DNA from 2 places in the Streptomyces sp. B3I8 genome. Region 1 is predicted to be linked to the other one. Evidence: predicted binding sites of a transcription regulator. Region 1 holds the regulator's gene; the other holds the start of a gene.
What was found. Region 1 encodes HrcA, which represses chaperone genes, less so after heat shock. Its sites were predicted from a motif close to TTNGCACTCNGNNNNNCNGAGTGCNAA; they were not measured.
Positions count from the first base shown of each region.

Region 2: a site for HrcA is predicted at 8,437-8,463, ahead of groES (co-chaperone GroES). Genes of this name have one in related genera too.

Region 1 is NZ_JAUSYN010000002.1:2,229,646-2,245,211, forward strand. Features, by position in the region: gene QFZ64_RS12020 (S41 family peptidase) at 1-3,025, opposite strand, end outside; gene QFZ64_RS12025 (hypothetical protein) at 3,072-3,629, opposite strand; gene QFZ64_RS12030 (16S rRNA (uracil(1498)-N(3))-methyltransferase) at 3,735-4,484, opposite strand; gene QFZ64_RS12035 (nitronate monooxygenase) at 4,481-5,566, opposite strand; gene dnaJ (molecular chaperone DnaJ) at 5,935-7,071, opposite strand; gene hrcA (heat-inducible transcriptional repressor HrcA) at 7,073-8,092, opposite strand; gene QFZ64_RS12050 (MBL fold metallo-hydrolase) at 8,258-9,052, shown strand; gene QFZ64_RS12055 (DUF3097 domain-containing protein) at 9,084-9,902, shown strand; gene hemW (radical SAM family heme chaperone HemW) at 10,017-11,249, opposite strand; gene QFZ64_RS12065 (SpoIIE family protein phosphatase) at 11,349-13,892, opposite strand; gene QFZ64_RS12070 (two-component system response regulator) at 14,197-14,787, shown strand; gene QFZ64_RS12075 (long-chain fatty acid--CoA ligase) at 14,899-15,566, opposite strand, start outside.
Region 2 is NZ_JAUSYN010000002.1:4,202,608-4,218,173, reverse strand. Features, by position in the region: gene QFZ64_RS20980 (LysR family transcriptional regulator) at 1-466, opposite strand, end outside; gene QFZ64_RS20975 (MOSC domain-containing protein) at 547-1,221, shown strand; gene QFZ64_RS20970 (SDR family oxidoreductase) at 1,346-2,119, shown strand; gene QFZ64_RS20965 (hypothetical protein) at 2,669-4,498, shown strand; gene QFZ64_RS20960 (hypothetical protein) at 4,544-5,992, opposite strand; gene groL (chaperonin GroEL) at 6,234-7,859, opposite strand; gene groES (co-chaperone GroES) at 7,982-8,290, opposite strand; gene QFZ64_RS20945 (polysaccharide deacetylase family protein) at 8,608-9,597, opposite strand; gene QFZ64_RS20940 (methyltransferase domain-containing protein) at 9,801-10,976, shown strand; gene QFZ64_RS20935 (hypothetical protein) at 10,995-11,246, opposite strand; gene tsaD (tRNA (adenosine(37)-N6)-threonylcarbamoyltransferase complex transferase subunit TsaD) at 11,343-12,485, opposite strand; gene rimI (ribosomal protein S18-alanine N-acetyltransferase) at 12,478-13,038, opposite strand; gene tsaB (tRNA (adenosine(37)-N6)-threonylcarbamoyltransferase complex dimerization subunit type 1 TsaB) at 13,122-13,784, opposite strand; gene QFZ64_RS20915 (hypothetical protein) at 13,917-14,480, shown strand; gene tsaE (tRNA (adenosine(37)-N6)-threonylcarbamoyltransferase complex ATPase subunit type 1 TsaE) at 14,649-15,197, opposite strand; gene QFZ64_RS20905 (alpha/beta fold hydrolase) at 15,157-15,566, opposite strand, start outside.

The sequences.
Region 1 (15,566 bases):
AGAACGCGTACTTCGGCTGGGTCACCGCCGTACCGTCGACGAGCTGGTACCGGTTGTCGATGCCGATGACCCCGCCCCACGTCCGCGTGCCCACCACCGGCCCGATCCCCAGCGCCTTGACCGCCGCGTTGACGATGTCCCCGTCGGACCCGGAGAACTCGTTGGCGACGGCGACCACCGGACCCCGGGGCGCGTCCTCGGGGTAGCTGGAGGGACGCATCCCGCGCGGCAGGTCCCACCCGACGATCCGCCGCGCCAGCTTCTCCACCACCAGCTGGGAGGTGTGCCCGCCCCGGTTCTCCCGTACGTCGACGACCAGGCCCTCCCGGGCGACCTCCACCCGCAGGTCGCGGTGGAGCTGCGCCCACCCGGAGCCGACCATGTCGGGCACGTGCAGATAGCCGAGCCGGCCGCCGGACTTCTCGTGGACGTAGGCCCGCCGGCCGGCGACCCACGCGTGGTAGCGCAACGGCTCCTCGCTCTCCAGCGGGACGACGACCGCGTGCCGCAGGTCGCCGCCGCCCGCCGGGGACACCGTCAGTTCCACCGGCTTGCCCGCCGTGCCGACGAGCAGCGGTCCGGGGCCGGTGACCGGGTCGACCGGCCGGCCGCCGACGGCGACGATCGCGTCGCCCGCGCGCACCGCGACGCCCGGCGCGGCGAGCGGGGCGTGCGCGTCGGGGTCGGAGGTCTCCGAGGGCAGCACCCGGTCGATGCGCCAACTGCCGTCCTCGCGGCGGGAGATGTCCGCGCCGAGCAGCCCCTGCCGCCGGTCGGACCAGCCGCCCCAGGCCCCGCCGGGGGTGACGTAGGCGTGCGAGGTGCCCAGTTCGCCCTGGACCTCCCAGAGCAGGTCGACGAGGTCGTCGTGGGTGGCGACACGGTCCAGGACCGGCCGGTAGCGGTCGAGGACGGCGCTCCAGTCGACGCCGCCGAGGTCGGGCCGCCAGAAGTTGTCCCGCATGAGGCGGCCCACCTCGTCGTACATCTGCCGCCACTCGGCGGCCGGGTCGACGGTCTGCCGGATGCGGGTGAGGTCGACGGGGATGTTGGTGTCGCTGTCCTCGTCGGAGGAGGCACGGCGGTCGCTGGGGACGACCTTGAGCCGGCTGTCGGTCCACAGCAGGACCCGCTTGCCGTCACCGGTGACGGCGAAGTGGTCGGCGTCGCCCGAGAGGTGCTCGACGCGCTGCTGGAGCAGGTCGTACCGCTCCAGGTCGGTCTTGGGGTCGGGGTCCTCCGGGGTGGCGCGGGAGGAGCCGAGGACGCCCTGGAGGGGGTGGCGCAGCCACAGCACGCCGTCCTTGGCGGCCCGCAGGGTGGAGTAGCGGGCGGCCTCGACGGGGAACGGCACGATCCGGTCGGCGAGCCCGTCGAGGTCGATGCGGGTGGTGGGGGTGCCCTCGCTGTCGGGGGTCTCGTCCTTGTCGGGCGCGTCGAAGGGGCGGCCGTGGCGTTGCGGTCCGAACGGGGACGGGGTGGTCGCGGCGAGCGTGATCAGGTGCGGGCGTACGCCGCCGACGAACGCCAGGTCGAAGACGTGCTCGTCGTAGACCGGGTCGAAGGAGCGGGCGGAGAGGAACGCGAGGTGCTTGCCGTCGAGGGTGAAGGCGGGCGAGAAGTCGCGGAAGCGCAGCGGGGTCGCCTCGGTCACCGACAGGTCGGCGGTGTTGGCGAGCTTGAGCTGGCGCAGCGGGCGCGGGCCGGGGTGGGACCAGGCGAGCCAGGTGGAGTCCGGCGAGAAGACGAGTCCGTCGGCCTCACCGTCCTCGCCGCGGTCGACCTCGCGGACCTCGCCGCTCTCCCGTTCGACGAGGAGGATTCGACCGTCGTGGGAGGCGACCGCGGCCCTGCTGCCGTCGGGTGCCATGGCGAGGCCGAGCACCCGGCCGAGCCGGCCGGCGGCGAGCCGGCGCGGGGCGGCGCCGGGTGCGCCGCCGGTGGCGGGCGCGAACTCCAGAGCGTCCTCGCCCTCGGCGTCGGTGACCCACACCACCCATTCCTCGCCCTCGGAGCGGAAGGTGCGCGGCAGCCGGGTCCGTACGCCGTGCTCGTCGGCGAGGGCACGGGCGGGCCCCGAGCGGTGGGTGACCCAGTGCACGGATCCGCGTACGGCGACCGCGCTGCCGCGGCCGGTGTGGTCGGGGGCGGCGGCACCGAACCAGCGGACGGCGCTGACGGGTTGGGGCTGGAGGTCGACGCGCTGTCCGCCGAGCCGGATCTCCGGGCGACGGGGCTCGGCCCCGTCGAGGTCGTCGAGGATCCACAGCTCACCGGCACAGGAGTAGACGACGCGGGTGCCGTCGGTGGCCGCGTGGCGGGCGTAGAAGCCCCCGACGGGGGTGTGCCGGCGCAGGTCGGAGCCGTCGGCGAGGGAGGAGTAGAGGGCGCCGGTGCCCTCGTGGTCGGAGAGGAACGCCAAGCGGTCCCCCACCCACTGCGGGTACTCCAGGTTGCCGTCCAACTCCTCGTGCAGGCGGACGAATTCGCCGTCGCCTTCGCGGTCGATCCACAGTTTGCCCGCGGTGCCGCCGCGGTACCGCTTCCACCAGGCGGCCTCCCGGCCCATGGTGGCCGAGAGCAGCACCGTGTGCGGTCCGTGGGCGACGTCGCCGACCGGGCCGTAGGGCAGGGTGGTGGCGGGGCCGCCGTCGAGCGGGATCGCGCGGGCCCAGGTGCGGCGCAGCGAGCTCTGGCCGTGGGTGCTGACCGCGAGCACCTCGCCGTCGGGGGTCCAGCCGCGGACCTGGGTCCTGGTCCCCCAGTACGTGAGGCGCGTCGCGGGCCCGCCGTCCAGGGGCGCGACGTGCGCCTCGGGGGCGCCGTCGCGGGTGGAGGTCCAGGCGAGCCGGGTGCCGTCGGGGGAGATACGCGGATGGTTCACGGGGACGTTGTCCGCACTGACGCGCCAGGCGCGGCCACCGGCCAGGGGCGCGACCCAGACGTCGTCCTCGGCGGTGAAGGCGACCGTGTCGCCGTGCAGATGCGGAAACCGGAGATACGCGGGCGATGCGGGCTGTGTCACCAGCTCACCCTATGCACCGACCGGGCCGCACGGACAGGGTTCCGGATCACTTGCCCTCCACGGGCCGGCAGGTGGGGTCGCCGAGGCACCAGATGGTGCGGGTGACCGTGACGGTGGGTCCGGGGCGTCCGGGGGGCGACGGCCGGTAGGTGGCGGGCGGGGTGGGGGTGGCGCTCGCGTCGCAGTCGCCGAGGCCGTCGACGCGGAAGACCTGCCTGCCGCCGACGGTTCCCCGCAACTGCCCGCGTACGCATCTGCCGTCCACGGCACGGGTGACACGGCCCTTGACGGTGACGTCCTTGCCGTCGTCGGTCTTGCCCTGGCAGTCGACGGAGGCGACGGTTCGTGAACCCGTCGAGGAGGGTTCACCGGAACTGCCGGACCTACCGGTCGACTTGTCGCCGTAGGCCGCGGTGCAGCTCAGCCAGCTCAGGTCGACGTGCCGTCGTTCCAGCTCGTGCGTGGCCGTCTGATCCGTGGTGTACGCGACCGACACCCCGCTCAGGCCACCGGGTTCACAGGCGACGGCGGCACCGACCGCGACCACGACGAGACCGGCGACGGAGGCCACGCGGCCGCCGCTCGAGCGCGTCATTGCCCTCATGCACGGCAGCCTGCCACCGTCCCGGGCAGCGCGGTAGGGCGCATACGGCCACCCCGCACGCCCAGCCCAGGCCCTGTCCGGGCAGGGCACGCCGGCCGGGGACTTCTACGACCAGCGGCCGGTGCGGCCGAGGAGCAGAGCGGCGGCCGCCGTACCGGCCGTCGAGGTGCGCAACACGCTGCGGCCCAGCACGTACGCCTTCGCGCCCGCCTCTCTGAACTGCGCCAACTCGTCGGCGGCGACACCGCCTTCGGGGCCGACGACCAGCACGATCTCGCCCTCGGCGGGGAGTTCGGCGGTGGCCAGCGGGGTGCTGCCGTACTCGAAGTCGGAGTGCAGCACGGCCGCGAGGTCGGCTTTGGCCAGAAGCGCGGCAACCTGTCGGGTCGTCGCCGCGTCCGCGACCTCCGGGAAGCGGACCCTGCGGGACTGCTTGCCCGCCTCGCGCGCGGTGGACCGCCACTTGGCGAGCGCCTTCAGCCCCCGTTCACCCCTCCACTGGGTGACGCAGCGCGCCGCCTGCCAGGGCACGATCGTGTCCACGCCGACCTCGGTCATGGTCTCCACGGCGAGTTCGCCCCGGTCGCCCTTGGGCAGCGCCTGCACGACGGTGATCCGGGGCTGTTCCGGCGGCTCCTGCCGTACGTGCGCCAGGTCCGTGACGACGAGGCGGTCCTTGCCCTCGGCGGCCTTGACGACGCCCTCGGCCCAGCGGCCCCGCCCGTCGGTGAGGACGACGTCCTCGCCGGGCCGCAGCCGCTTCACCGAGACGGCGTGCCGCCCCTCGGGTCCCTCCAGCACGAAGTCGGGTCCCACGCCGCGCAGTTCGTCCACGACGAACACCGGAGCCGTCATCGGTGCGTGCCTCCCGCCGGGTGGGACGGCAGTGCGGCCGCCGCCGTGTCGAGTTCCGCCACCAGCAGTTCCACGAGCTGTCCGGCGGGCAGCGCGCGGGCCAGGCGGTGGCCCTGGCCGGCCCACAGCGCCATGCCCTGCGCGTCGCCCGCCGCCGCGGCGGCGCGGCGCAGCGGCGAGGTGAGGTGGTGGACCTCCGGGTAGGCGGCGGGCGCGTAGCGGCCGTGCTCCCGCAGGAACCGGTTGACCAGGGCGCGCGCGGGTCTGCCGGAGAAGGCGCGGGTCAGTTCGGTGCGGACGAAGAGCGGGTCGGTCAGCGCCTGCTTGTGCAGGCGGTGGGCGCCGGACTCGTCGGTGGCGAGGAAGGCGGTGCCGAGCTGGGCCGCGCTCGCGCCGGCCGCGAGCACGGCGGCGATCTGGCTGCCGCGCATCAGACCGCCGGCGGCGAGAACGGGCAGGGGTATGGTCTCGCGGATCCGGGCGAGCAGGGCGAGCAGCCCGATGCCGGTGCCGTCGTTCTCGGGGGTGTCGCGGTGGGTGCCCTGGTGCCCCCCGGCCTCGACACCCTGCGCGATCACCGCGTCCGCGCCGCACTCCCGCACCGCGAGGGCCTCCTCGGCGGTGGTGGCGGTGGCCAGGACGAAGGTGCCGACGCGGTGCAGGGCGTCGACGGTGTCCCGGCCGGGGGTGCCGAAGTGGAAGGAGACGACGGGGACCGGGTTGTCGAGGAGGACGGCGAGCTTGGCCTCGTAGCCGTCGTCCCGGCCGCTGTCCCGGTCGCCCAGCTCGGTCGCGTACCAGGCGGCCTCGCCGGCGAGCTGGTGGGCGTAGACCTCGACGGTGGCCGGGTCGCCGTACTCGGGCTGCGGCAGGAAGAGGTTCACGCCGAAGGGACGGGACGTCAGTCCGCGGATCTGCTTGATCTCCTGGTACAGGCCGTCGGCGGTCTTGTAACCGGCGGCGAGGAAACCCAGACCGCCGGCGTCACTGACGGCGGCGGCCAGCCGCGGCACCGACACGCCGCCGGCCATGGGGGCCTGCACGATCGGGTGCGGGAACAGATCGGTCAGCGGGGAGGACATGCCCGCATGGTGCCACGTCCCCCCGAAGAGTCCGAATCGACGGTTCCGCCAGCGTTTTCCGCCCCCGCCGCCCGTACCCTCCCCGTCCCCCAGGGGCTTCGCCCCTCCCACCCCGGGCGCCCTGCGGGCGGGGCGCGGGAGAGCTCGGGGGATGCGGCGCGCGGGCGGGTGCGGCGGGTGCGGGCGGGTGGGGACTGCGCGACCGGCCACGACGTACGTGCACCCGCCGATGTACCCCGCCCATCCGAGCTCCCACGCGCCTCGGAGGTCCGGGGGCGCGGCCCCCGGGGTCGGGACGGGAAGGGGTGGCGGAGGCGGGGAAGAAGTCCGGGCGCACCCGGAGGCGGTGCGAGGGAACCCCGGCCGCGTCAGCGGCCGTTGAACGCGTCCTTCAGACGCGAGAACAGACCCTGCTGCCCCGGCTGGAACTGCCCCGTCGGCCGTTCCTCACCCCGTAGCTTCGCCAGCTCCCGCAGCAACCGCTCCTGCTCGGGATCGAGCTTCCCCGGCGTCTGCACCTCGACGTGCACCACGAGGTCCCCACGCCCCCCGCCCCGCAGGTGCGTGACGCCCCGCCCGTGCAGCGGTACCGACTGCCCGGACTGCGTGCCGGGCCGGATGTCGATCTCCTCCAGGCCGTCCAGCGTCTCCAGCGGCACCTTCGTGCCGAGCGCCGCCGCCGTCATCGGGATCGTCACCGTGCAGTGCAGGTCGTCGCCGCGCCGCTGGAACATGGAGTGCGCGGTCTCGTGGATCTCCACGTAGAGGTCACCGGCGGGACCGCCGCCCGGCCCGACCTCGCCCTCCCCGGCGAGCTGGATGCGCGTGCCGTTGTCGACACCGGCGGGAATCTTCACCGTCAGCGTCCGGCGGGAGCGGATCCGGCCGTCGCCCGCGCACTCGGGGCACGGGGTGGGCACGACCGTGCCGAAGCCCTGGCACTGGGGGCAGGGCCGGGAGGTCATGACCTGGCCCAGGAAGGACCGGGTGACCTGCGAGACCTCGCCGCGGCCGCGGCACATGTCGCAGGTCTGCGCGGAGGTGCCGGGCGCGGCACCCTCTCCGTTGCAGGTCGTGCAGACGACCGCCGTGTCGACCTGGATGTCCTTCGTGGTGCCGAAGGCCGCCTCGTCGAGTTCGACATCGATCCGGATCATGGCGTCCTGGCCGCGACGGGTGCGCGAGCGCGGCCCGCGCTGCGACGCCGTGCCGAAGAACGCGTCCATGATGTCGGAGAAGTTGCCGAAGCCGCCGGCGCCGAAGCCGCCCGCACCGCCCCCGCCGCTCTGCGACAGGGGGTCGCCGCCGAGGTCGTAGACCTGCTTCTTCTGCGGGTCCGACAACACCTCGTAGGCGGCGTTGATCTCCTTGAAACGCTCCTGCGTCTTGGGATCGGGGTTGACGTCCGGATGCAGCTCGCGGGCGAGCCGCCGGAAGGCCTTCTTGATCTCATCCTGCGACGCGTCGCGGCGCACGCCGAGCACGGCGTAGTAGTCCGTGGCCACCTTAAGACTCCGCCAGGATCTGTCCGACGTACCGTGCCACCGCTCGTACCGCTCCCATCGTTCCCGGGTAATCCATGCGTGTCGGTCCGACCACGCCGAGTTTGGCTACTGCCTCGTCGCCCGAACCGTAGCCGACGGAGACGACGGACGTGGAGTTGAGTCCCTCATGGGCGATCTCGTGACCGATACGCACGGTCATGGCCGAATCCTTCGCCTCGCCCAGCAACTTGAGGAGCACGACCTGCTCCTCCAGCGCCTCCAGGACGGGCCGGATGGTGAGAGGGAAGTCATGTCCGAAGCGGGTGAGATTGGCGGTGCCGCCGATCATCAGCCGCTCCTCGGTCTCCTCGACCAGCGTCTCCAGCAGCGTGGAGAGCACCGTGGCGACCGTGGCGCGGTCCTCCGGTTCCTCGAACGCCTCCGGAAGGTCCTGCACGAGCTGCGGCACGTCCGCGAAACGGCGCCCCGCGACCCGGCTGTTCAGCCGCGCCCGCAGGTCCGCGAGCGAGGCCTCGCCGAACGGCACCGGGCAGTCGATCATCCGCTGCTCCACCCGTCCGGTGTCCGTGATCAGCACCAGCATCACCCGCGCGGGGGCGAGCGACAGCAACTCCACGTGCCGCACGGTCGAACGGGTCAGCGAGGGGTACTGCACGACCGCCACCTGCCGGGTGAGCTGCGCGAGCAGCCGCACCGTGCGGGCGACGACGTCGTCCAGGTCGACCGCGCCGTCGAGGAAGTTCTGGATCGCCCTCCGCTCGGGCGCCGTCATCGGTTTGACGCCGGCCAGCTTGTCGACGAAGAGGCGGTAGCCCTTGTCCGTGGGGATGCGCCCGGCGCTGGTGTGCGGCTGCGCGATGAAGCCCTCGTCCTCGAGGGCCGCCATGTCGTTGCGCACGGTGGCCGGGGAGACGCCGAGGTTGTGCCGTTCGGTGAGCGCCTTGGAGCCCACCGGCTCCTCGGTGCCCACGTAGTCCTGGACGATGGCGCGCAGCACTTCGAGCCTGCGTTCACTGAGCACCGCGCGCACCTCCAGAAGGCTGTCCCGTTGGCTACTGTGCCTGGCACTCCACGTGCGCGAGTGCCAACATCCCCGGTCCAGTGTACGGCCGGGGGGTACGGGCCGGGCAAGGGCGGGGCCTGCGATGCCGTGCCCGGCGACCGCCTCTGGGGCTAGCGTCCCGGTATGAGCGTGCTGTGGGAGGACCGTGCGGAGCAGGCGTCGGGGTGGGAACGGGTGACGGCCCGGGTCGGGCGGTGCCGGCTGCCCCGGTGGGACTGCACCGCCGGGCTCGTCGTGGGTGAGAGCGCGGCGCTGCTGGTGGACGCGGGGTCGAGCGTGGCGGAGGGCGGGTGGCTGCGGGAGGAGGCGGAACGGTCGCTGGGCGGGGGCACCGGGACCAAGACCGGCACCGGCACGGGTCCCGTGCGCCGTGTGACGCATCTCGCGCTGACCCACCCGCACTTCGATCACGTCTTCGGTGCGGCGGCGTTCGGGGACGCGGAGGTGTTCGGCGCGGTCGGCATCGACGTGGCGTACACGGCGCGCGGCCGGGAGGAGTTGCGCGCGGACGCCGTACGCAACGGGCTGGCGGAGGACGCGGCGGCCGAGGCGGCACGCTCCCTGGTCCCTCCCCGCCACCACGTCCGCGGCGAGTGGACCCTCGACCTGGGCGGCGGGTTCACCGTGCTGCTGGCCGACGTGGGCCCCGGCCACACCGCGCACGACCTCGCGGTACTGGTCCCCGCCACGCCCTCGTCCCCGAAGGTCGTCTTCTGCGGCGACCTGGTCGAGGAGTCCGGCGAGCCGCAGGCGGGTCCCGACGCCGTACCCGCGCACTGGCCGGCCGCGCTGGACCGGCTGCTCGACCTCGGCGGCGAGGACGCGGTGTACGTGCCCGGCCACGGAGCGGTGCTCGACGCGCGGTTCGTCCGTGCCCAACGGGACGCGCTGGCCCGCCGCTTCGGCGTGTCGCCGTGACGGGCGGGGAGCTTTCCCTATCGTCGGTCGGATGCGCCAGTACTCTCCGGATCTGACCCCGCCGTGGAAGAAGCCCGCGCCCGTACCGGAGGTTCCGGCCGAACCGGGGCTGGTGGTGGAGGAGCCGGGCACCGGTTTCTGCGGGGCGGTGATCCGCTGCGAGGCCGGCACGGTGACCCTGGAGGACCGCTTCGGCAAGCACCGCGTCTTCCCGATGGAGCCGCGCGGGTTCCTGCTGGAGGGGCGGCCGGTGACGCTGGTACGGCCTGCCGCGACGGGGCGGGGACCGGTGCGTCCCACGCGGACGGCGTCGGGGTCCGTCGCGGTGCCGCAGGCGCGGGCGCGGGTGGCGCGGGCCGGGCGGATCTACGTCGAGGGACGGCACGACGCGGAGCTGGTGGAGAAGGTGTGGGGCGACGACCTGCGGGTGGAGGGGGTCGTCGTGGAGTACCTCTCCGGGATCGACGATCTTCCGGCGGTGGTCGAGGAGTTCGCGCCCGGACCGGACGCGCGGCTGGGGGTCCTCGTCGACCATCTCGTCCCCGGCTCCAAGGAGTCCCGGATCGCCGAGGCGGTGACGAGCGAGTACGCGCTGGTGGTGGGGCATCCGTTCATCGACGTGTGGGAGGCGGTGAAGCCGGCGGCGCTGGGCATCGGGCGGTGGCCGCGGGTGCCGCGGGGGGAGGACTGGAAGACGGGGGTGTGCCGGCGGCTGGGGTGGGACGAGAACACCGGGGCGGCGTGGCAGCGGATCCTGTCCGCGGTGCGGACGTACAAGGACCTGGAGCCGGCGCTCCTGGGCCGCGTGGAGGAACTGATCGACTTCGTCACGGCCCCACCGGAGGGTTGAGCGGGGTTGGCCCCTGGCGTGCGGGTGGGTGAACTCTCGCGCGGAGCCCCTTGAGGGACGGGAAGGGCAGGGGCGGCGGGGGCGAAAGAATCCCGGGCGCCCCCGCAGGCCCCGTCAGTCCACCAGGTCCCGTACCACCGCATCCGCCAGCAACCGCCCCCGCAGGGTGAGCGCCGCCCGGCCCTCCTCGTACGGGGCCGGCAGCAGCAGCCCGTCCGCCAGGGCCCGCCGGGACGCCGCGAGCCCCTCCTCCCGCAGCAACCGCAACGGCACCCCCTCCCGCAACCGCAGCTCCAACAGGATCCGCTCCACCCGCCGGTCCTCCGCCGACAGCACCTCCCGCCCCGCCCCCGGCGACCGCCCCTCCGCCAGCGCTCCCGCGTACGCCCCCGGATGCTTGACGTTCCACCACCGCACGCCCCCCACGTGCGAGTGCGCCCCCGGTCCCGCCCCCCACCAGTCGGCACCCCGCCAGTACAGCTCGTTGTGCAGGCACCGCGCCGCGTCCGAGGTCGCCCAGTTGGAGACCTCGTACCAGTCGTAGCCCGCCGCTGAGAACACCTCCTCCGCGATCAGGTACCGGTCCGCGTGCACGTCGTCGTCGGTCATCGGCACCTCCCCGCGCCGGATCCGCGCCGCGAGCCGCGTGCCCTCCTCGACGATGAGCGCGTACGCCGAGACGTGGTCCGGCCCGGCGCCCAGCGCCGCCTCCAGCGAGGCCCGCCAGTCGTCGTCGGACTCCCCCGGCGTGCCGTAGATCAGGTCGAGGTTGACGTGGTCGAAACCGGCCGCGCGGGCCTCGGTGACGCAGCGCTCGGGCCGCCCGGGGGTGTGCGTGCGGTCGAGGACCTTGAGCACGTGCTGCCGGGCGCTCTGCATGCCGAAGGAGATCCGGTTGAAGCCGCCCTCGCGCAGGGTGGCCAGATACGCCGGGTCGACGGACTCGGGGTTGGCCTCCGTGGTGATCTCGGCGTCGGCGGCGAGACCGAACTCCTCGCGCACGGCGCCCAGCATCCGTACGAGGTCGGCGGCGTCCAGCAGCGTCGGCGTGCCTCCGCCGACGAAGACCGTACGGACCTCGCGGCGGTCGTCGCCGAGGACCTTGCGGGCGAGGCGGATCTCGTCGATCAGGGTGTCGGCGTAGTTGTCGCGGGAGGCGAGCACTCCGCCGGTGCCGCGCAGCTCGGTGGCGGTGTAGGTGTTGAAATCGCAGTAGCCGCAGCGGGTCGCGCAGTAGGGAACGTGCAGGTAGAAGCCGAGGGGTCGGTCGGCGGCGCCGGCCAGGGCGGACGCGGGCAGGGCACCGTCGTGGGGCACGGGCTCGCCGTCGGGGAGAGCGGAAGGCATGCGTTCCATTGTCCCGCACGGCGCGCGGGACCGATCCACGCGCCGTGCGCACCGGCACGGGCGGCCCCACGCGCCCCGCACCGGGCCGCCCGCGGCACGTCACTCCGCCTGGAGGACCAGGAGGGCCAGGTCGTCCTCGGGCGGCCCGTCGCCGAAGTCGTGCACGAGCCGGCGGATCCGGTCCGCGACGCGTTCCGCGGTCAGGCCCGTGCAGCCGGCCAGCGCGTCGGCGAGCCCGTCGGCGTCGTCGAACTGGCGCGGTCCGTGCCGTCGCTCGGTCACCCCGTCCGTGACGCACAGCAGCGTGTCGCCGGAGCGGAGTTCGAACGTCTCGCAGTCGTACGTCGCGTCCTCCACCACCCCGAGCAGGGTCTGCGGCTGTGCCGCCGTGCGTACGCTCCCGTCGGGCGCCAGGACCAGCGGCAGGGGGTGCCCGGCGGAGGCGAGCGTGCAGCGCACCCCTCCCTCGACGGGCGCCAGCTCGCCGTAGAGCAGGGACAGGAACCGGTTCTGCGGCCCGTCGTCGGCACCGAGGTCCGGGACCCCGGCGGCGACCAGGGCCCGCGCGGCGGCGTCCGAGGCCTCGGTGGCGTCGTCGAGGAGGAGCTGGTTGAGGCGGTCCAGGACCTCCGGGACGGCGTACCCCTCGCGGGCCAGCAGCCGCAGCCACGGCCGGGCGAGACCGATGACCACCGCGGCCTCGGGCCCCTTCCCCTGGACGTCGCCGATCGCGAACGACCAGCGGCCGTGGCCGGCGGGGAACAGGTCGTAGAAGTCGCCGCTCGGGCCGCCCTGGTCACGCGGTTCGTAGACGAGGGCGCTGCGCATCCCCGGTATCTCTGCGACCGCGCCGGGCAGCAGTCCGCGCTGGAGGACACGGCTGATGTTGGCCTGCCGGGCGTACTGGCGGGCCGCGCCGACGGCCTGGGCGACCCGGCGGCACAGGTCCTCGACCAGTGCGGAGACCCCGTCGGGAAAGCGCGGCACGCCGGACCGGCCGATGACGACGGTGCCGAGGGGGCGGCCGCCGACGATCAGACGGTAGGCGAGCGCGGCACCCGGGGTGACGACCACGGCGGGGTCGCCGTCCGCTCCGGGGCCGCCGTCCGCTCCGTCGTCCCGCTCCGTCGCGGCTGTCTCCCCCTGGGGCGGGTCCAGCGCCTCGGCGGGCCAGGAGACCGGTACGGGGCGGGTGCGGGCGGCGTCGGGGAGGCGGGGCGGGTCCTTCTCCAGGACGCGGCGCAGTTCCTCCAGGCGGTCCTCGTTGCTGTGCCAGACGCGGGCGAGCCGGGAGCCGCGCGCGGTACCGGTCCCGGCGGCGCGCGGGTCGGTGGTCCCGTCCTCCAGCCACACCGCGCACCACTCGGCGAGCCGGGGCACGAGAAGCTGACCGGCGAGAGCGGTGACCAGGTCCTCGTCGAGCTGCCCGGCCAGCAGGTCGGACGCCTCGGCGAGGAAGGAGAGGGCGCCCCGGTCGAGCCAGTCCTGCTCGGGCCCGTCGGCGGGCTCGTCCCCCGTCCCGTCGGCGGTCCTGCCGGCGGGCCCCGGCCGGGCGTGCGGCGATGCCGCGTCCCCGGACGGCGCTTCCGGAGTCGTGGAGCGCGCACCACCCGTGGCCGCCGGGTCCGACATCGCCGACGGGCCCACGACGGCCGGCGCCTCCGCGGTGCCGGCGACGTACGGCCCGGTCACGGTGCCGACGACGGCCGGCGCCGCCGACGTGCCGACGGGGGCCGGCGCCTCCGCCGTGTCCGTGACCGCGCCGTACGTGCCGAACTCTCTCTCCCCGCCGGGCCCGTCGCCCCCGGCCAGCCGGGCCCACACGCACTTGGTGCCCCGGCGGTAGGTGATGCCCCACTCCTGGGCCAGCGCGGCGACGAGCCGCAGCCCGCGGCCGTACTCCGGCGTGCCGTGGGCCCGGGCCCCCTCGTCCCGCACGGGCCGGGAGGGATGACGGTCCGACACCTCCACGACGAGCGCGGCGGATCCGCTCGCCCCACGACCGCCGGTGTCCGCCTCGTCGCCGTACGGCCCGCGTGTGCCGCCGTCCTGCCGTTCGCCGGGGCCCCCGGCGTCCCCGAGGGCCCCGGCGAACGGAGGCACCCCCACCCCGAGGGACCCGGCCGCCGACAACGAACCGCCGTCCGACGGTGCACCGCTGTCCCACAGCGAACCGGTGCCCGACAGCAGAGCGCCGTCCGGCGGCCGAGCGCCGTCCGCGAGCGGATCCAGGCACTCGATCGTCTCGATGGCCTCCATGGCTTCCATGGCCTCGATCGGCTCGATCGGTCCGACCGCCTCCACCACGCCCCCGGCACGCTCCCCGCATCCGCCGAAGTCCTCGGAGCCGGTGCACCCCGCGTACTCCAGGCGGCACTCCACCACCACGTCAGTGCCCGCGTGCACCACCGCGTTGGTGACCAGCTCGCTCACCACCACCTCGGCGTCGTCGCACAGCCGGTCCGTGAGGAACCCGGCGCCGGGCAGCGCACGGGCCGTCCACGCGGCGAGCGTCTCGCGGACGAAGCGGCGGGCGGCGCCCGGCGCGAGCGCCCCGCCGGGCAGCGACGTGCGCGCCACCGTGCGCCACCCCGCGCTTCCGTACGCGGCCACGACGGACGCATCGTCACCCGTGGGGGTCATTCCCCCGAGTGTGGCCGACGTGGCGGCCGGACGGGCCCAGGTGTCCCGTTGTGTGGGAATGGCCCCCATGGACAGCTCCCGGAGCAGTCGGTCGAATCTGCCTGTACCGATGCGGACAGAGTGACAGACTGACCCCGGCCATAAGCGCCGAGTTACCGAAGTAGGCCGCCATGGGTGAGAACAGTGCTACGGATGCACTCCGAAACGGGCAGGGAAACGATCAAATTCGAGCATCCGCTCAAGAACCGGTTCCAGGCTCCGTACAGATGTCGGAACGGGTGGGGCACCGGCGAGGAACGCCGGGATGAACGCCGAGCAGACGGCAGGCACCGCGGCCGAGGAGAACCGCGCCGCCATCCTCCTGGTCGACGACATGGAGGACAACCTGCTCGCGCTGGAGGCCGTGCTCGGCTCCTTCAACGAGCCGCTGGTCCGCGCACGGTCGGGCGAGGAGGCACTGAAGGCGCTGCTCAAGCAGCGGTTCGCGGTGGTGCTCCTGGACATCCGGATGCCGGGCATGGACGGCTTCGAGACGGCCGCGCACATCAAACGGGCCGACCAGACCAAGGACGTACCGATCATCTTCCTGACCGGTGAGGACCCGGACGCGGGCTACGCCTTCCGCGGCTACGCCACCGGGGCCGCCGACTATCTCACCAAACCGTTCGACCCGTGGGTGCTGCGGGCCAAGGTGAGCGTCTTCCTGGACCTGCACCGCAAGGGCCGGCAGCTCGAACGGATGCTGGCCCGCGAGCGGCACCAGTTCGAGCAGCTCTCGGCCCACCTGGACGAACTCGACACGCACCTGTCCTCGCACCCGGTCCAGGACGTCTTCGCACTGCGCCGCCACGTACGGCGCATGGAGGAGACCCTGCGCCGGATGCGCAGCACGTAGACCGCGGGCATGAGCACGTAGACCGCGGGCATGAGCAAGCAGACCGCGGGCATGAGCACGCGCCGCCGTCGGGTCGCGGTGACCCGGCGGCGGTGCGCGCGGCCGTCGTCGCTACGCCTCCCGCGTCCCCGCGTACATCTCGTCGATCAGGTGCCCGAACTCCCGCTCCACCACCGGGCGCTTCAGCTTCAGGCTCGGCGTCATCTCGCCGTGCTCCACGTCGAGGTCGCGGGGCAGCAGGCGGAACTTCTTGAGGGTCTGCCAGCGCTGGAGGCCCTGGTTGAGCTCCGTGACGTACAACTGGATCAGCGCGACCGTCGCCGGCGCCGCCACCACCTCCGCGTACGACTTGCCCGCCAGTCCGTTCTCCTTCGCCCAGCCGAGGATGGCCTCCTCGTCGAGGGCGATGAGCGCGGTGCAGAAGTTCCGGTCGGCGCCGTGCACCAGGATGTTGGAGACGTAGGGGCACACCGCCTTGAACTGGCCCTCGACCTCGGCCGGCGCCACGTACTTGCCGCCGGAGGTCTTGATCAGGTCCTTCTTGCGGTCGGTGATGCGCAGATAGCCGTCGGGCGAGAGCTCGCCGATGTCGCCGGTGTGGAACCAGCCGTCCGCCTCCAGCACCTCGGCGGTCTTCTCCGGCAGCCCGTGGTAGCCCTCCATGATCCCGGGGCCGCGCAGCAGGACCTCGCCGTCGTCGGCGATGCGCACCTCGGTGCCGGGGAGCGGCTTGCCGACCGTGCCGGTGCGGTAGGCCTCGCCGGGGTTGACGAAGGAGG
Region 2 (15,566 bases), 2.0 Mb from region 1:
CCCCGGTCGCGCCCGCGTAGCGGAACGCCAGGGCCACGTCGCAGTCGCCCGCACGCAGCAGTTCGACCGACCGCGGCGGCTCGGCCTCCTCCAAGGACACCCGGGTCCCTGGATGCGCGGCACGCAGGGCGGCCAGCGCGGTGGGCACCAGCGTGGAGCTGCCGCTGGGGAAGGAGACCAGCCGTACCCGCCCTGCGCGCAGTCCGGCGATGGCCGCGATCTCCTCCTCCGCGGCCGTGAGCCCGGCGAGGATGCCCGAGGCATGCCGGACGAGGGCCTCACCGGCCTGGGTCAGCCGTATCTCCCGGCCGCCGCGGACGAGGAGGGGCGTGCCGACGGACGCCTCCAGCGCCTTCATCTGCTGGCTGACGGCAGGCTGGGTGCAGCCGAGCCGGCGCCCCGCGGCCGAGAAGGAGCCGGTGGTGGCCACAGCGCGCAGTACGCGGAGATGACGGGCTTCTATCACGCCCCGAGTATAAGTCTTTCTTGGGCCGGAAGCAGAATAATGCGGTGACGCTTTGAGAGTGCCACGATTACCCTGCGGCCATGAAGGTTCTCAGCGTGAACGTCGGACGCCCTCTCGCCGTGCCGTACACCTCGCAGCCGGAGGGGCTCACAGGCATCGACAAGAGGCCGGTGGAGGGCCCGGTGCGGGTGACGGCACCCGGGCCGAAGGGCGTCGGGGGAAGCGGGCTCGCCGGTGACGCGGTGTGCGACCGGCGGCACCACGGCGGGAACGACCAGGCTGTGTACGCGTACGCGCGGGAAGACCTGGACGAGTGGGAGCGTGAGCTGGGACGCCGCCTGCGCAACGGGGAGTTCGGCGAGAACCTGACGACGCAGGGGCTGGACCTCTCGCACGCGGAGATAGGCGAGCGGTGGCGGGTCGGGGGTGAGGACGGACCGTTGTTGGAGGTGTCGAGCGGACGCATTCCCTGCCGGACGTTCCAGGGGTATCTCGGCGAGCGGGGATGGGTGAAGCGCTTCTCGCGGACGGGGCTCACGGGGGCGTATCTGCGCGTCGTCGAGGAGGGGACGGTACGGGCCGGTGCCGCGGTGGAGATCGTACGGCGGCCGGGGCACGGGGTGACGACGACGATGGAGTTCCGGGCGACGACGACGGAACGGGAGCTGCTGCCGCGGCTCGCGGCGGCCGGGGAGGCGCTGCACACCGAGGTGCGCGAGGAACTGGAGCGTCTGCGCGGGGCCGCGTCGGCGTGAACGCAGGAGCGTCGGAGCCGGTGCGGGCGCTGGGGGCGCGGTGCGAAGGCGACGCGGTCGCGAAGGTGGCGCCGTGCGCCCGCTGAGCGGCCGGGATCTTCGCCGCACGCCCTAGCCTTGGCGCATGACTACCGCTCTGATCACGGGATCGACCTCCGGCATCGGTTCCGCCTTCGCGCGGCGGCTCGGGGCCGACGGCCACAGCCTCGTTCTCGTCGCCCGGGACACCGCGCGCCTGCGCGAGCAGGCGACCGAACTGCACGACCGCCACGGCGTCGAGGTCGAGGTGCTCACCGCGGACCTCGCCACGGACGCCGGCATCGACGCCGTCGCCGCCCGCCTGGGCGACCGTACGCACCCGGTCGACCTGCTGGTCAACAACGCCGGCTTCGGCAACAAGGGCCGCTACCTCGACGTGTCGATGGCCGACGAGCTCCGCATGCTCAAGGTGCACTGCGAGGCCGTGCTGCGGCTGACCTCTGCCGCGTCCGACGCCATGCGGGAGCGCGGGCGGGGCGGGGTCGTCAACATCGCGTCCGTGGCCGCGTTCGTCCCGCGCGGTACGTACGGGGCGTCCAAGGCGTGGGTCGTGCAGTTCACCCAGGGTGCGGCGAAGGACCTCGCCGGCAGCGGCGTACGGCTGATGGCGCTGTGCCCCGGCTTCACCCGTACCGAGTTCCACCAGCGGGCCGGGATGGGCACGGGCAACATCCCCGGCTGGATGTGGCTCGACGCGGACAAGGTGGTCGAGACGGGACTGGCGGACCTGGCCCGAGGCAAGTCGCTGTCCATCCCCGACCCCCGCTACAAGACGCTCATGGGCCTGGCCAAGCTGACCCCGCGCCCGCTGCTCGGCACGTTCACCGCCCGGACGGGGCGCAAGTACGGGCCGCAGTAGCCGGGGCCGCCCCGGGACGACCGGAGGTCCCGTCAGTCCCGTCAGTCCCGTCAGTCCCTGGCGGTGGGCTCCAGCGGTGAGTTCGCGGAGGCGGTCCTCGACATGGCCGGGGACCCCACGCCCCCGTTCGGCCGGGCCACGAGGTCGACCGTGCGCACGGCCAGGCCGCGCAGGGGCCGACGGGCCTCCGTGCAGGGGTGGTCGGGCCTTCGTGCAGGGGCCGACGGGCCTTCGTGCAGGGGTGGTCGGGTATGCCGAGGAAGTCGTCCCGCACCACGATCCGGCCCTCGCCGGTCAGCGGTTCTGTGCGGTGGGACGGTGTCACTCGGCCGGCCACCCCTGTGTACCGCAGCGCAGCCGGTCGACGGCCCAGCGGCTGACGTCCGGGGCGGCCTACGGCGTCGGCCTCGTCGTCAGCGGGTGTGTCACCCGAACGTGTGATCTGCCGCTGGGCGACCCCCCTGTTGTGCGTTCGTGCGGCGTAGCGTCCTCGTGACCACGGCGGACGTGAAGTCGTGGACGACGTGCAAGGGGAGAGGGCGGCATCGCGTGAACGCGGACACCGGTGGCCGGGACGGGGCGTTCGTCGGCGGCTCCGACACGGGGCGGACGGTCGGTGCGGCGGCGGAGGCCGGCACGCCGCGGGAGCGGGTGCCGGGGCGGGTGTGGACGGTGCGGCTGGACCCGTTCGGCGGTCCGTCCTCGGGCGCGGTCCGGCTCAGTTGCTCCTGCCCGGGCTGCGGCGATCAGCGGCTGCCCGGCGCGCCCGAGGGGCGCAGGGCCGCGGTCGCGCACGTCAACGCGCATCTCGCCGGTATCCGTACGGGGGGCGGGCCGCGTGCAGAGGCCTGGTGCGGATGCCGGGCCGCCGACTGCGCCTGGCACTCGCCCGAGATCCTCACCGGGCGGCGCGCGGGGACCCGGCCGGCGTCGGGCGGGGGGCGCTGCGGGGGGTCCGTGGTTCTGACGGTGTTCGCGGACCGTGCGGGGCGGCTGTGGCGGATCGCGGAGGTGTGCGCGCGCTGCGCGGCGGCCACCCAGGGATGCCGGGTGCTGGACACGGCCGCGTCGCCCCCGGCACGTTCGGCCCCGCCTGCGGCGGGTGCGGACGCACGGGGGCCGGGGCGAGGGCCGGAGTCGGTGGTGGCTGTCTTCTCCGACCGCGGAGCGTCGTCCGCGGGGTCGGGGGGTCCGGGGGGCGGCGTGCCGCCGGTTCCGGCTCCGGCTTCCGTCGCCGTCGGGGGTCTCGGAGCCGCCGGGGATCCTGTCACCGGCGGGGCTTCCGACGCCGGTGGGGCTGCCGGCCCGAGGACGCGGACCGTGCCGAAGCCCGGTACGGGGGGCCGGGCGGCCCCGGTGCCCGGTGCCCGTACCGGCGCGCCACGCGGGGCGGCCCGGCGGTCGAGGCAGTGGGGGAAGATCGCGCAGCGGCTCGTGCCGTACGACCTTCAGCCCGACGTGCTGCGGCTGGAACTCGTCGAACTCGGCGACGCGTTCCGTGCGTACCAGCGCAGTCCCGAGCCCGATCTCGCCCTCCTCGCCGGGCTCCACGACCGCAAGGCCCGCGCGTTCGCCCTGTGGGCCGACGTCACCGGCGACCACACGTTGCGCGAGGAGGCCGAACGGGCGGAGAAGGCCGCGCAGGCCGCCCGCGAGATGAACGAGAACCGCATGGGCGTGCCCGCGGGCGAGGGCGGGCCGGCGGTCGAGCGGCTGCTGAGCCGCTCCCAGGCCGTGCACGCCCGTACGGTGCTGGCGCACGTCCGGGACCATGCCCCGCATCCTGAACCCGAGGTGCGGCTGGCGGTGTTCATGCTCACCCTGCGGGCCGCGCGCGCCGGCCTGGGGAACGTCACCGGGCAGGACTTCACCGGCTGGCTGCAGGGCGACGCCGAGCAGGTGCTCCAGCGGCTCGTCGACTCGGACTGGCTGCGGCTGCCCGACACGGTCACCGTCGCCGACGCGCTGGTCGCCCGGTCCGAGGATCCCGCCCAGATCACCGTCCCGACGCTGCTGCCGACCGCGCCCCGCCCGTTCTCCTTCGGCAAGGTCAGCCGCGCGCGGTTGTCCGGCTGGGCCCAGAAGGTGGTGGGCGACCGGAAGCTGCGCAAGAAGAAGGCGGACGCCGCGACCCGGCTACTGGCGCTGTACACCGCCGGCCACGTCCGCCCCGACGGCCGCCTCGGGGCCGTCGACGACGACGGCCTCGATCTGGCCGAGGCCGTCACGTTCTGCGGGGTTTCCCTGGAGGAGACGGGCCCGCACGTCGAACGGCTGCTCGCGGCGGACTGGCTCACCGAGGGCGAGGCCGACCCGGACGCGGGCCGGCTGCGGGGACGGCTCTCCACCCGGGTGCTGTCGCTGGGGGCGCTGCTCTGAGGGCTGTTCCGGGAGAGGGGATCTGTTCCGGCCCGTTTCAGAGGCCTACGGGGCGTCGTCGCCCAACGGTCGCTCCCCCGGCTCGTCCTCCGCTGCGCAGGCCGCGCGTATCTCCGCCAACAGCTCCGGGTAGCGCTCGCCGTACGTCTCGGTCGCCGCGTACACCGCGTCCAGAGCGGCACGCAACGGATCGGGGTCGGCGGCGGCCGGTACGGCGGGGAGGGCGAAGTGCGGTTGCGAGATGCGGCCACGGGGGCGGTCGGAGGACGGGGACTCCACCACCACCGAGGCGGGCAGCACGGCCCACATGGCTCTCGGTGGACCCGGAGTCAGCGTTCCCGACGACGGCAATACCGTCCGTGATGTGGGCGCGGGGCCGTCCGGCGTCCGGGAGGGTTCCAGGCTCCCCAGGTACTTGCCGAGTCCCTGCCGTCGCGTCGGCGCACCGTCCGGGAGAGCGACGCCCGGTTCCTCCGAGGCGTCCGGTTCCTCCGCGCGGGCCGGCCTCCGCACGAGTGGGGCCGGCGGTGCCGGCGGTTCGTACGGTGAGCGCTCGGGCGGTACGGCCCCCAGTACCGACCGGTCGGGGACGCGCGGGTCGGAGCGAAGGGTCTCGCTCAGCAGGGTGTGATCGTCGAACGGCGAGGGCAGTGGGGTCCCTTCGGCCGCCGCGGTGAGGGCGTCGCTGACCCACGGAACGGCCGTCAGGCCCGCCTCTTCGCAGGCCCGGCGGGCGGCGAGGAGTGCCACCGCGCGCTGAGTCCCGGCGGTGGCGGCACCCAGTGCGTGCACCAGGTCGGGGTCGAAACGCAGCAGGCCGAGCACGTTCCCGCCCACCGCGCGCAGTCTCTCGCTCGGCAGCCGGCCGCCCCACTCCCACGCCTCCCTGTGCAACCGCCACTCCTCGTAGGCCCGTTCCTTCGCCTCGCGGGCCCGACGTTCGGTTTCGGCGCGTTCCTCGGGGGTGGGGGGCGGGGGAAGTTCCCGGGCGAACTCGTGCCAGTACTCGGCGACGGCCGAGGTCTGTCGCACCACGCGGTCGGGGGCGGGCGGCGCGGGCCAGAACTGCAGGAGGTAGCTGTCCACCTGCGGTTCCTCGCCCACCCTCGTGTCCAGGTCACGTCCGGCGTCCATCCCCCGGGCGCAGTAACGCACCCGGTGGTCCGTCTCGGGCAGGTCCAGGGGCCAGGAGCCCTCACCCGCCCACTGCACGAGAAGAGTGCGCTCGGAAGCCGGGCGGAAGGAGACTTCCACGACGTCCTCCCAAGCAGGGTCCAACGCCGGGGCCTCGTCGTGGATCTCGACGGTGAAGCCGACGTGGCCGGTGTGCAGGCCTGTGAGCAGAAAGAGAGTGCCGGGGACGGCGGCACCGCAGAGACCCCCCGTCTGACCCGCGAACACCTCGTGGAAGCCCGGGGACAACTCCCCGGGATCACTCTCGACGTAGAGCTGGCTGTAGTGGACGTGAACCTCACCGGTCACGGGTGTGCGCATGCTGGCCCCTCCCCTGTCGTCGCCTGCCCTCGCAGCATGGCGCACGCCACTGACAATCGGGCCTCCCGCACCCCGGGGTCGACTCGCCGCCGCATCCCGAAGGCGCCTCGCCGCCACACCCCCAAAGACGACACAGTCCCCGCCACCCCATGAACAGGGTGCGGGGACTGTGGCCCGCTCGCTCAGCGGCCGGTGCTCGGAGAGCCGAGGCTCGTCGAGCCGGTGCTCAGCGAACCGGACTTCAGTGCGAGTGCCCGTGGCTGTGGCCCGCGGCGGCCGGCTCTTCCTCTTCCTTCTTCTCGACGACGAGGGTCTCGGTCGTCAGGAGGAGGGAGGCGATGGACGCGGCGTTCTCCAGGGCGGAGCGGGTGACCTTGACCGGGTCGATGACGCCGGCCTTGACCAGGTCGCCGTACTCGCCGGTGGCGGCGTTGAAGCCCTGACCCTTGTCGAGCTCGGCCACCTTGGAGGTGATGACGTAGCCCTCGAGGCCGGCGTTCTCGGCGATCCAGCGCAGCGGCTCGACGGCGGCGCGGCGGACGACGGCGACACCGGTGGCCTCGTCACCGGTCTTGCCGAGGTTGCCCTCCAGGACCTTCACGGCGTGGACGAGCGCGGAGCCACCACCGGAGACGATGCCCTCCTCGACCGCGGCGCGGGTCGCGGAGATGGCGTCCTCCAGACGGTGCTTCTTCTCCTTCAGCTCCACCTCGGTGGCGGCGCCGACCTTGATCACGCACACGCCGCCGGCCAGCTTCGCGAGGCGCTCCTGGAGCTTCTCGCGGTCCCAGTCGGAGTCCGTGGTCTCGATCTCGGCCTTGATCTGGGCGACGCGGCCCTGGACGTCGGCGCTGTTGCCGCCGCCGTCCACGAGCGTGGTGTCGTCCTTGGTGATCGTTACCCGGCGGGCGGTGCCGAGCACGTCCAGGCCGACCTGGTCGAGCTTGAGGCCGACCTCCTCGGCGATGACGGTGGCACCGGTGAGGGTGGCCATGTCGCCGAGCATCGCCTTGCGGCGGTCGCCGAAGCCGGGGGCCTTCACCGCGACGGCGTTGAACGTGCCGCGGATCTTGTTGACGACCAGCGTCGACAGGGCCTCGCCCTCGACGTCCTCCGCGATGATCAGCAGCGGCTTCGAGGAGTTGGTCTGGATGATCTTCTCGAGCAGCGGCAGCATGTCCGCGATGGAGGAGATCTTGCCCTGGTGGATGAGGATGTACGGGTCGTCGAGGACGGCCTCCATGCGCTCCTGGTCCGTCACGAAGTACGGCGACAGGTAGCCCTTGTCGAAGGCCATGCCCTCGGTGAAGTCCAGCTCCAGACCGAAGGTGTTGGACTCCTCGACGGTGATGACACCGTCCTTGCCGACCTTGTCCATCGCCTCGGCGATGAGCTCGCCGACCTGGCTGTCCTGGGCGGACAGCCCGGCGACGGCGGCGATGTCGGACTTCTCCTCGATCGGCCGCGCGGTGGCGAGCAGCTCCTCGGAGACGGCCTTGACCGCGGCGTCGATGCCCTTCTTCAGGGCGGCCGGGGAGGCACCGGCGGCGACGTTGCGCAGGCCCTCGCGGACCAGCGCCTGGGCCAGCACGGTGGCGGTGGTCGTACCGTCACCCGCGATGTCGTTGGTCTTGGTCGCCACCTCCTTCACCAGCTGGGCACCGAGGTTCTCGTACGGGTCCTCGACCTCGACCTCGCGGGCGATGGTGACACCGTCGTTGGTGATGGTGGGGGCGCCGAACTTCTTGTCGATGACGACGTTGCGGCCCTTGGGGCCGATCGTCACCTTCACCGTGTCGGCAAGCTTGTTGACGCCGCGCTCGAGGGCGCGACGGGCGTCCTCGTCGAACTTCAGGATCTTCGCCATGGGAGCGTGAGCCCTCTTTCGAATTCTGGGTGAAAAAGGCACTGCGCCCCGGACGCCCGGCTACCGGTAGGTCGCGGGGGGCCAGGGGCGCAGCTCACAGCAGGAATGCTGAGGTGAATTGCTTACTTCTCGATGATCGCGAGCACGTCGCGGGCCGAGAGGACGAGGTACTCCTCGTTGTTGTACTTCACCTCGGTGCCGCCGTACTTGCTGTAGAGCACGACGTCGCCGACCTTGACGTCGAGCGGAAGGCGGTTGCCGTCCTCGAAGCGGCCCGGGCCCACGGCCAGGACGACGCCCTCCTGGGGCTTCTCCTTGGCAGTGTCCGGGATGACCAGGCCAGAAGCCGTGGTCTGCTCGGCGTCCAGCGGCTGGACCACAATGCGGTCCTCGAGCGGCTTGATGGCAACCTTGGAGCTGGTGGTCGTCACGATCCGACCTCCCCCTTCGGAGATCTCACGGGGTTAACTGTCTGAGGTGGCGACCAGGTGGATCCGTCGTCGCGGGTGCCGGACCTGCCCGTCGCGTCGTTGGCACTCTCCGGTGGGGAGTGCCAGAGCCGAGACTATGACCGCGATTAGCACTCGGTCAAGCGGAGTGCCAGTTCGCCGTGTGGCTGTGTCGGAATCCGGAGGCCGGCCGTACCGGTTTCCGGGGGCCCGCCGTGCCGCGTTCCGGACGCCGGCCGTGCCGGATTCCGGGCGCCGCCAGGTACCTGCGGCGGCCGCCGGCCGGGCGCGCGGCCGTCTCACCGCAGGTAGTCCTCCAGGCGGGCCACCGCGTACCCCTCCGCCGTGACCTTGTTCAGGAAGCGGCGCATGTCGTCGACCATCGTGCCGTCCCACTCGTCCTTGCCGCGGAAGTGGGTGAGGACGATGTCCCCGGGGTGCAGGCTGCGGTCGTCCTCGCGGTACTCCCAGTGGTCGACGTAGACCTCCTCGTCCCAGATCGGCGCGTACTCGACGCCGCAGGACTTCGCCGCGACCAGGGTGTCCCGGTTGTAGTTGCCGTAGGGCGGGCGCATCATCCGCGGGCGTCTGCCGAACTGCTCGCGCATGATGTCCTGCATGGCACAGATCTCGTGCCGCTGCTCCTTGTACGACAGCCCCGGCAGGTAGGGGTGGTGCAGGGTGTGGTTGTCGACGCCCGCGCCCAGCTCCCGCATCGTGCGGAAGTAGCCGTAGTCGTCCTTGACCAGGTAGTTGGTGAGGAACGCCGTGTACGGCACCCTCAGCTCGCTCATCATCCTCAGGAACTCGGGGTCCTTCTCGGCTCCGTCGTCGATGGTGAGGAAGACGACCTTGTCCCTGGTGGGGACGGTGGTGAAGACCGGCGGCAGGTCGTCGCCGTCCTCCACCTCGAAGCCCTCGCGCGTGGTGATGACCGGCTTCTTCGCGGGGGGCGGGGGTGCCGGGAGGGGCGTGCCCTTCAGGCCCCAGCGCTTCGCCGCCGCGACCCGTGCGGTGTGCGCGGCGCGCAGCTTGGTGGCGTACGAGTCCAGGGCGCGTGCCGGGGGCGCCTGGAGCTTCCGCTTGCCGCCGCCATGCGCGCCCTGGGCGTTCTGTGCGCCGTGCGCGCCGGTCGACGCGGCAGGTGGTGCGGAGCATCCGGAGGCGAGCGCGGCCACCGCGAGCAGCGCGAGGCTTCCGCGCGCCACCGCCGGCGCGACCCCGCGCGCCCGCCGCACATGCGTCGCACCCTTTGCCCGGGATTCATCGTTTTGTCGTACGAGTCGCATGGCGCCGGATCCTCGCAGCCACCCGCTCCCGCGCCCGCCCGACACCGCGACCGGTCGCGCACCGTCCACCGACCGGCCGCGCGCCATCCACCGACCGGCCCACAGCGGCCCCCCAGCGGCCCGCACCGGCCCTCAGCGGCCCGCACCGGTTCTCGTCGGCCCGCGGCGCCCCGCCCCCTCTCGCCCTGACCCACAATGATCAGGTGAACGACGCCTCCTTCGCCGCCCTGCTCACCGCCGAGGGCCACGCCCTCCTCGACGAGGTGCGCGGCACCGACCCGGCGCGGGAACTCGCCGTCGCCACCCGGCTGCGCCGCACGCACCCCGCCGAGCTGGTGTCGGCCGCCCTCGCCCAGGCCCGGCTGCGGCAGCGGGCGGCGGCGAAGTTCCCGGCCGCCGACGCCGAACGGATGTTCTTCACCGCGAACGGGGTCGAGCAGTCGACGCGCACCACGGTGGCGGAGTACCGCGCCCGGCGGCTGCGCGCGCTCGGCGTCACCTCGGTCGCCGACCTGTGCTGCGGCATCGGCGGCGACGCCCTCGCGCTCGCCCGTGCCGGCATCCGGGTCCTGGCGGTGGACCGGGACCCGCTCACCGCGACGGTGGCCCGGGCGAACGCCGAGGCGCTCGGTCTCGACGGGCTGATCGAGGTGCGCGAGGCGGACGTCACCGAGGTCGACACGTCCGGGTACGACGCGGTCTTCGTGGATCCCGCGCGGCGCGGCGGACGCGGCCGGGTGTTCGACCCGGAGGCCTACTCGCCCCCGCTCTCCTGGGCCCTCACCGCCGCCCGCAGCGCCCCGCACGCCGCGCTCAAGGTCGCGCCCGGCATCCCCCACGAGGCGGTGCCGGACGAGGCCGAGGCGGAGTGGATCTCCGACGGCGGGGACGTCAAGGAGGCGGTGCTGTGGTTCGGCACCGAGCCCGGCCTCGTACGGTCCACGCTGCTGCCGGACGGGCACACCCTGCGCGGCCGCGGCCTCCCCGACCCGCCGGTCCGCCCCCTGGGCCGCTACCTGTACGAGCCCGACGGCGCCGTCGTCCGGGCGCATCTGGTGGCCGAGGTGGCCGAGGAGGTCGGCGGCGGGCTCATCGACGCGACGATCGCGTACGTCACCGCCGACGCGCCCCTGCCCACCCCGTACGCGACCCGCTACGAGATCACCGACCAGCTGCCCTTCAACGTCAAGCGGTTGAAGGCCCTGCTGCGCGAACGCGAGGTCGGCGTCCTGACCGTCAAGAAGCGGGGCTCGGCCGTCGAGCCGGAGGAACTGCGGCGCAAGGTGCTGCCGAAGCCGTACGGCCGCGCGGCGGTCACGGTCTTCCTGACGCGGCGGCAGGGAGCGCCGGTGATGCTGCTGGGGCACCCGGCGCCATAGGGACGCAAGGCGCCCCCGTCACACCTGTTCGAACCGCCAACGGTGCACCGGCCGGGTCACCAACTCCCCGCCCGGCTCCGGGAGTTCGGGCAGGCCGGGGTCGTCGTAGGGGGCGTCCCACCAGGTGATGACGAGGACCCTGTCCTGCGGGGCGCGGAAGGTCTCGCGGCGCAGCGGGGCGGGGGTCAGCTCCTGCTCCCCCGTCCAGGCGAGCAGCTCCTCGCCCCGCCCGGCCACCGCCCGGGCCTCCCACATCAGCGCGACGGTCACGCGTGCCGGCCCTCCCTCACGGTCATGAGCCCCTCCGTCATGAGCGCCTCCGTCACGAGTCCCTCCGTCACGAGTCCCACGTCACGAACCTCAACCTCACGAGTACAGGTTCTCCTTGCTCACCTCGTGCACGTGGTCGTGTCCCTGGTGGTGGCCGTGAGCCTCACCGTGCGCGGGGCCGGGCACGTGCGACTGTGTCACCGGCAGCGACGAGTCCGCCGACAGGTCCCACGCGGACGCGGCACGGTTGCGGGCCACCATCTCCGCGCCCAGCGCGGCGACCATCGCCCCGTTGTCCGTGCACAGCTTGGGCCGGGGCACGCGCAGCCGGATGCCGGCCGCCTCGCACCGCTCCTGCGCCAGCGCACGCAGCCGGGAGTTGGCGGCGACACCGCCGCCGATCATCAGGTGGTCGACGCCCTCGTCCTTGCAGACCCGTACGGCCTTGCGGGTGAGCACGTCCACCACCGCCTCCTGGAAGGAGGCCGCCACGTCCCGCACCGGCACCTCCTCGCCCGCCGCCCGCTTCGCCTCGATCCAACGGGCCACGGCCGTCTTGAGGCCGGAGAAGGAGAAGTCGTACGGGGCGTCGCGGGGGCCGGTCAGTCCGCGCGGGAACGCGATGGCCGCCGGGTCGCCCTCGCGCGCGTACCGGTCGATGACGGGGCCGCCGGGGAAGCCGAGGTTCAGCACCCGGGCGACCTTGTCGAACGCCTCGCCCGCCGCGTCGTCGATGGTGGCGCCCATCGGCCGTACGTCGGAGGTGATGTCCGAGGAGAGCAGGAGCGAGGAGTGGCCGCCGGAGACCAGCAGCGCCACCGTCGGCTCGGGCAGCGGGCCGTGCTCCAACTGGTCCACACAGATGTGCGAGGCGAGGTGGTTGACGCCGTACAGCGGCTTGCCCAGCGCGTAGGCGTACGCCTTCGCCGCCGAGACGCCGACCAGCAGCGCCCCGGCGAGTCCGGGACCGGCGGTGACGGCGATGCCGTCGAGGTCGCGGGCGGTGACCCCGGCCTCCTTCAGGGCCCGCTGGATGGTCGGGACCATGGCCTCCAGATGGGCGCGGGAGGCGACCTCGGGAACCACGCCGCCGAAGCGGGCGTGCTCGTCGACGCTGGAGGCGACGGCGTCCGCGAGCAGCGTGGTGCCGCGCACGATGCCGACACCGGTCTCGTCGCAGGAGGTCTCGATGCCGAGGACGAGGGGCTCGTCGCGTCGGGCGGCAGCTGAGTCAGCCATGGGGGTCGGTTCCTTGTACTGGTCCTGATACGGGTCCGGGGCCGGGTTCGCGTCCGGGTTCGGATTCGGGTTCGGGCAGTGGCTCCGGTGGTTGGCCGACGGGGACGGCGGCCGCCGGATCCGGCAGGCGCATGACGACGGCGTCCACGTTGCCGGGCTGGTAGTAGCCGCGTCGGAAGCCGATGGCCTCGAAGCCGAAGCGCTCGTACAGCTTCTGTGCGCGCGCGTTGTCGACACGGCATTCGAGCAGGACCTCGCCGCACTCGAACGCGGTGGCGGCCCGCAGCAGTCCGGTCAGCAGCCGGCCGCCGAGTCCGGTGCCCCACTGGTCGCGGGCGACCGCGATGGTCTGTACGTCGCCCTGGTCGCCCAGTGCGGCGAGGCCCGCGTAGCCGACGATGCGGTCCCCGGTGACGGCGACGTAGTAGCGGCGGGTCGCCTCCGGGCCGCGCGAGTGGGCCAGTTCGGACCAGAACATGCCGCGCGACCAGGCGTCCTCGGGGAACAGCTCGCGTTCCAGCTCCAGCACGGGGTCGATGTCCCACCAGCGCATCTCGCGCAGCGTGGGGTGCGCGGTGCCCTCGAAGGTGCCGGGGGCGCCGGGGGTCTCGGGGGTGCCGGGGGTCTCGGGTGGGGTCACTTGGGGGTGACCACCTTGTAGTTCTTGGGCACCTGCGCGTCGGGGCGGCGCAGGTAGAGCGGGCGGGGCGGCAGCAGCCCGGCGCCGGCGGCGAGCCGTTCCGACGCGAGGGAGGCCAGCGCGGCGGCCGACACGTGCGCGGGGCCCCGGACGTCCGGGAAGGTGTCCGGGTAGAGGGCGGCTCCCGCGCCGACGGCGGGGAGTCCGGCGACCGCGTCCGCGAGGTCGGCGGGGCGGTCGACGGCCGGCTCGGTGGTCCGGGTGCGCGGGTCGTCGTAGCGCGCCCAGTAGACCTCCTTGCGCCGGGCGTCGGTGGCGACGACGAAGGGGCCGCTCACGCCCGCGTCGGCGGCCTCGAAGGCGAGGGCGTCCAGCGTGCACAGGCCGTACACCGGGACGCCGAGCGCGAGCCCGAAGGTGTCGGCGGTCATCAGACCGACGCGCAGCCCGGTGTAGGGGCCGGGGCCGACCCCCACGACGATGCCGGTGACGGCGTCCAGCCGGGTGCCCGCCTCGGCGAGGACCCGGTCGACGGCGGGCAGCAGCAGCTCCCCGTGGCGGCGGGCGTCGACCTGGCCGGCGGAGGCGACGACGGACGTGCCGTCGTGCAGCGCGACGGTCACGGCGGGGGTGGCGGTATCCAGAGCGAGCAAGAGCACGCGAACAGCCTACGGCGCCGGAGCCCGGCGTACCGGCGAGCCGGTGCGGCGCACGGCTGCTGCTACCGTCACAGCGAGCAGGTACGACCGGGGAAAGTCGTACCAGTCGTACTTCCGGAGAGGTGGGCACAGGTGGCCAGGAGCAGCTCGGGATTCGTGGCCGGGCTCACCGTGGCGGCCGTCGTCGCGGTCGGATTCCTCGCCTATCAGGCGTCGGCGAACGCGCCGGACACGCTGGGCGAGCCGGGGACGAAGGTGAAGCCGTCGCCGACGGCCGGGGCGCAGAAGTCCCCCGGCGCGAAGAAGAAGCGGACGGCGGCGGTGCCGGAGGGCTCCGGGACGGGCGAGCGGGTCGTGTACTCGCTGGGGAACGACCGGGTGTGGCTGGTCGGCGCGGGCGAGAAGGTGCGGCGGACGTTCGAGGTGATGCCGGGGACGGTGGATCCGGCGCCGGGGAAGTACACGGTGACGTCGCGGACGGCCGCGGTGCCGGGGTCGGACGGCGTGCCGATCGAGCACGTGGTGCTGTTCACGACGGCCGGCGGTGTGCCGGTGGGGTTCAGTGCGGCGGTGGACGGGTCCACGCCGGTGCCGGACGCGGCGAAGAAGCTGGGCGGCATCAGGGAGGCGCGGGCCGACGGCAGCGCCATGTGGGAGTTCGCGGGGGTGGGGCGGCCCGTGGTGGTGGTGCGGTAGCCGTGCCGCGGTGGGTGGTGGGGGGCGCCGGGGTTCGCCCGGGGTGGTTTTCTCGCCCCCGCCGCCCTTGCTCTTCCCGTCCTCAAGGGGCTCCGCCCCTTTGACCCCGGTACGGGGCTTCGCCCCGTTTCCGCACGCTTTCCCCGCGCCCCTTGAGCCCCGCGCCCCTCAGAGGTTCGCCAGCGGTCCGAGGTCCGCCTCGGCCCACCGCTCACCCAAGCCCGCGACCGACACCCGCCGTACCTCGTCGACCGTGTTCCCGACCGCCCGGTGGATGGTCACGTGCAGTCGCTCGTCCGTGAGTTCCTCGACCTTGCCCTCGCCCCACTCGACGACCACCACCGACTCCGGTAGCGAAACGTCCAGGTCGAGGTCCTCCATCTCGTCCAGGCCGCCCCCCAGCCGGTAGGCGTCGACGTGGACCAGCGGCGGCCCGGCCACCAGCGAGGGGTGGACGCGCGCGATGACGAACGTCGGCGAGGTGACCGCCCCGCGCACCCCGAGTCCCTCGCCCAGCCCCCGGGTCAGCGTGGTCTTTCCGGCCCCCAGTTCGCCGCTGAGCATGACGAGGTCACCGGCGCGCACCAGTTTCGCGAGCCGGCGGCCGAGTTCCCGCATCTGTTCGGGGGAGGTGACGGTGAGCTCCGCGGTGACGCCGGCGGAGTCCGGCGTGGGCTCACCCGCGTGGTGCGCTGGTGCTGGTGCTGGTGCTTCCATAAGGCCCCACGGTAGCTCCTGCCGGGACGGCCCCCGCGCGCACGAGGAGGTCGGCGAGACGGTCGGTGACGAGCTCCGGATGCTCCAGCATGACCAGGTGTCCGGCGTCCGGTACGAGCACCAGTTCGGCGTCGGGGAGCAGCCGGGCGATGGCCTCGCTGTGCTCGCTCGGCGTGACCAGGTCGTCGACGCCGGCCAGTACGAGCACCGGCATGTCCGTGAGGTGCGCGAGCGCCTCGGTCTTGTCGTGCTCGGTGAACGCGGGGTAGAACTCGGCGACGACGTCGATCGGCGTGTTCTCGATCATGCGTTCGGCGAAGCGGGCGACCGAGGGATCGATGTCCCGGGTGGCGAACGAGTACCGCTTGA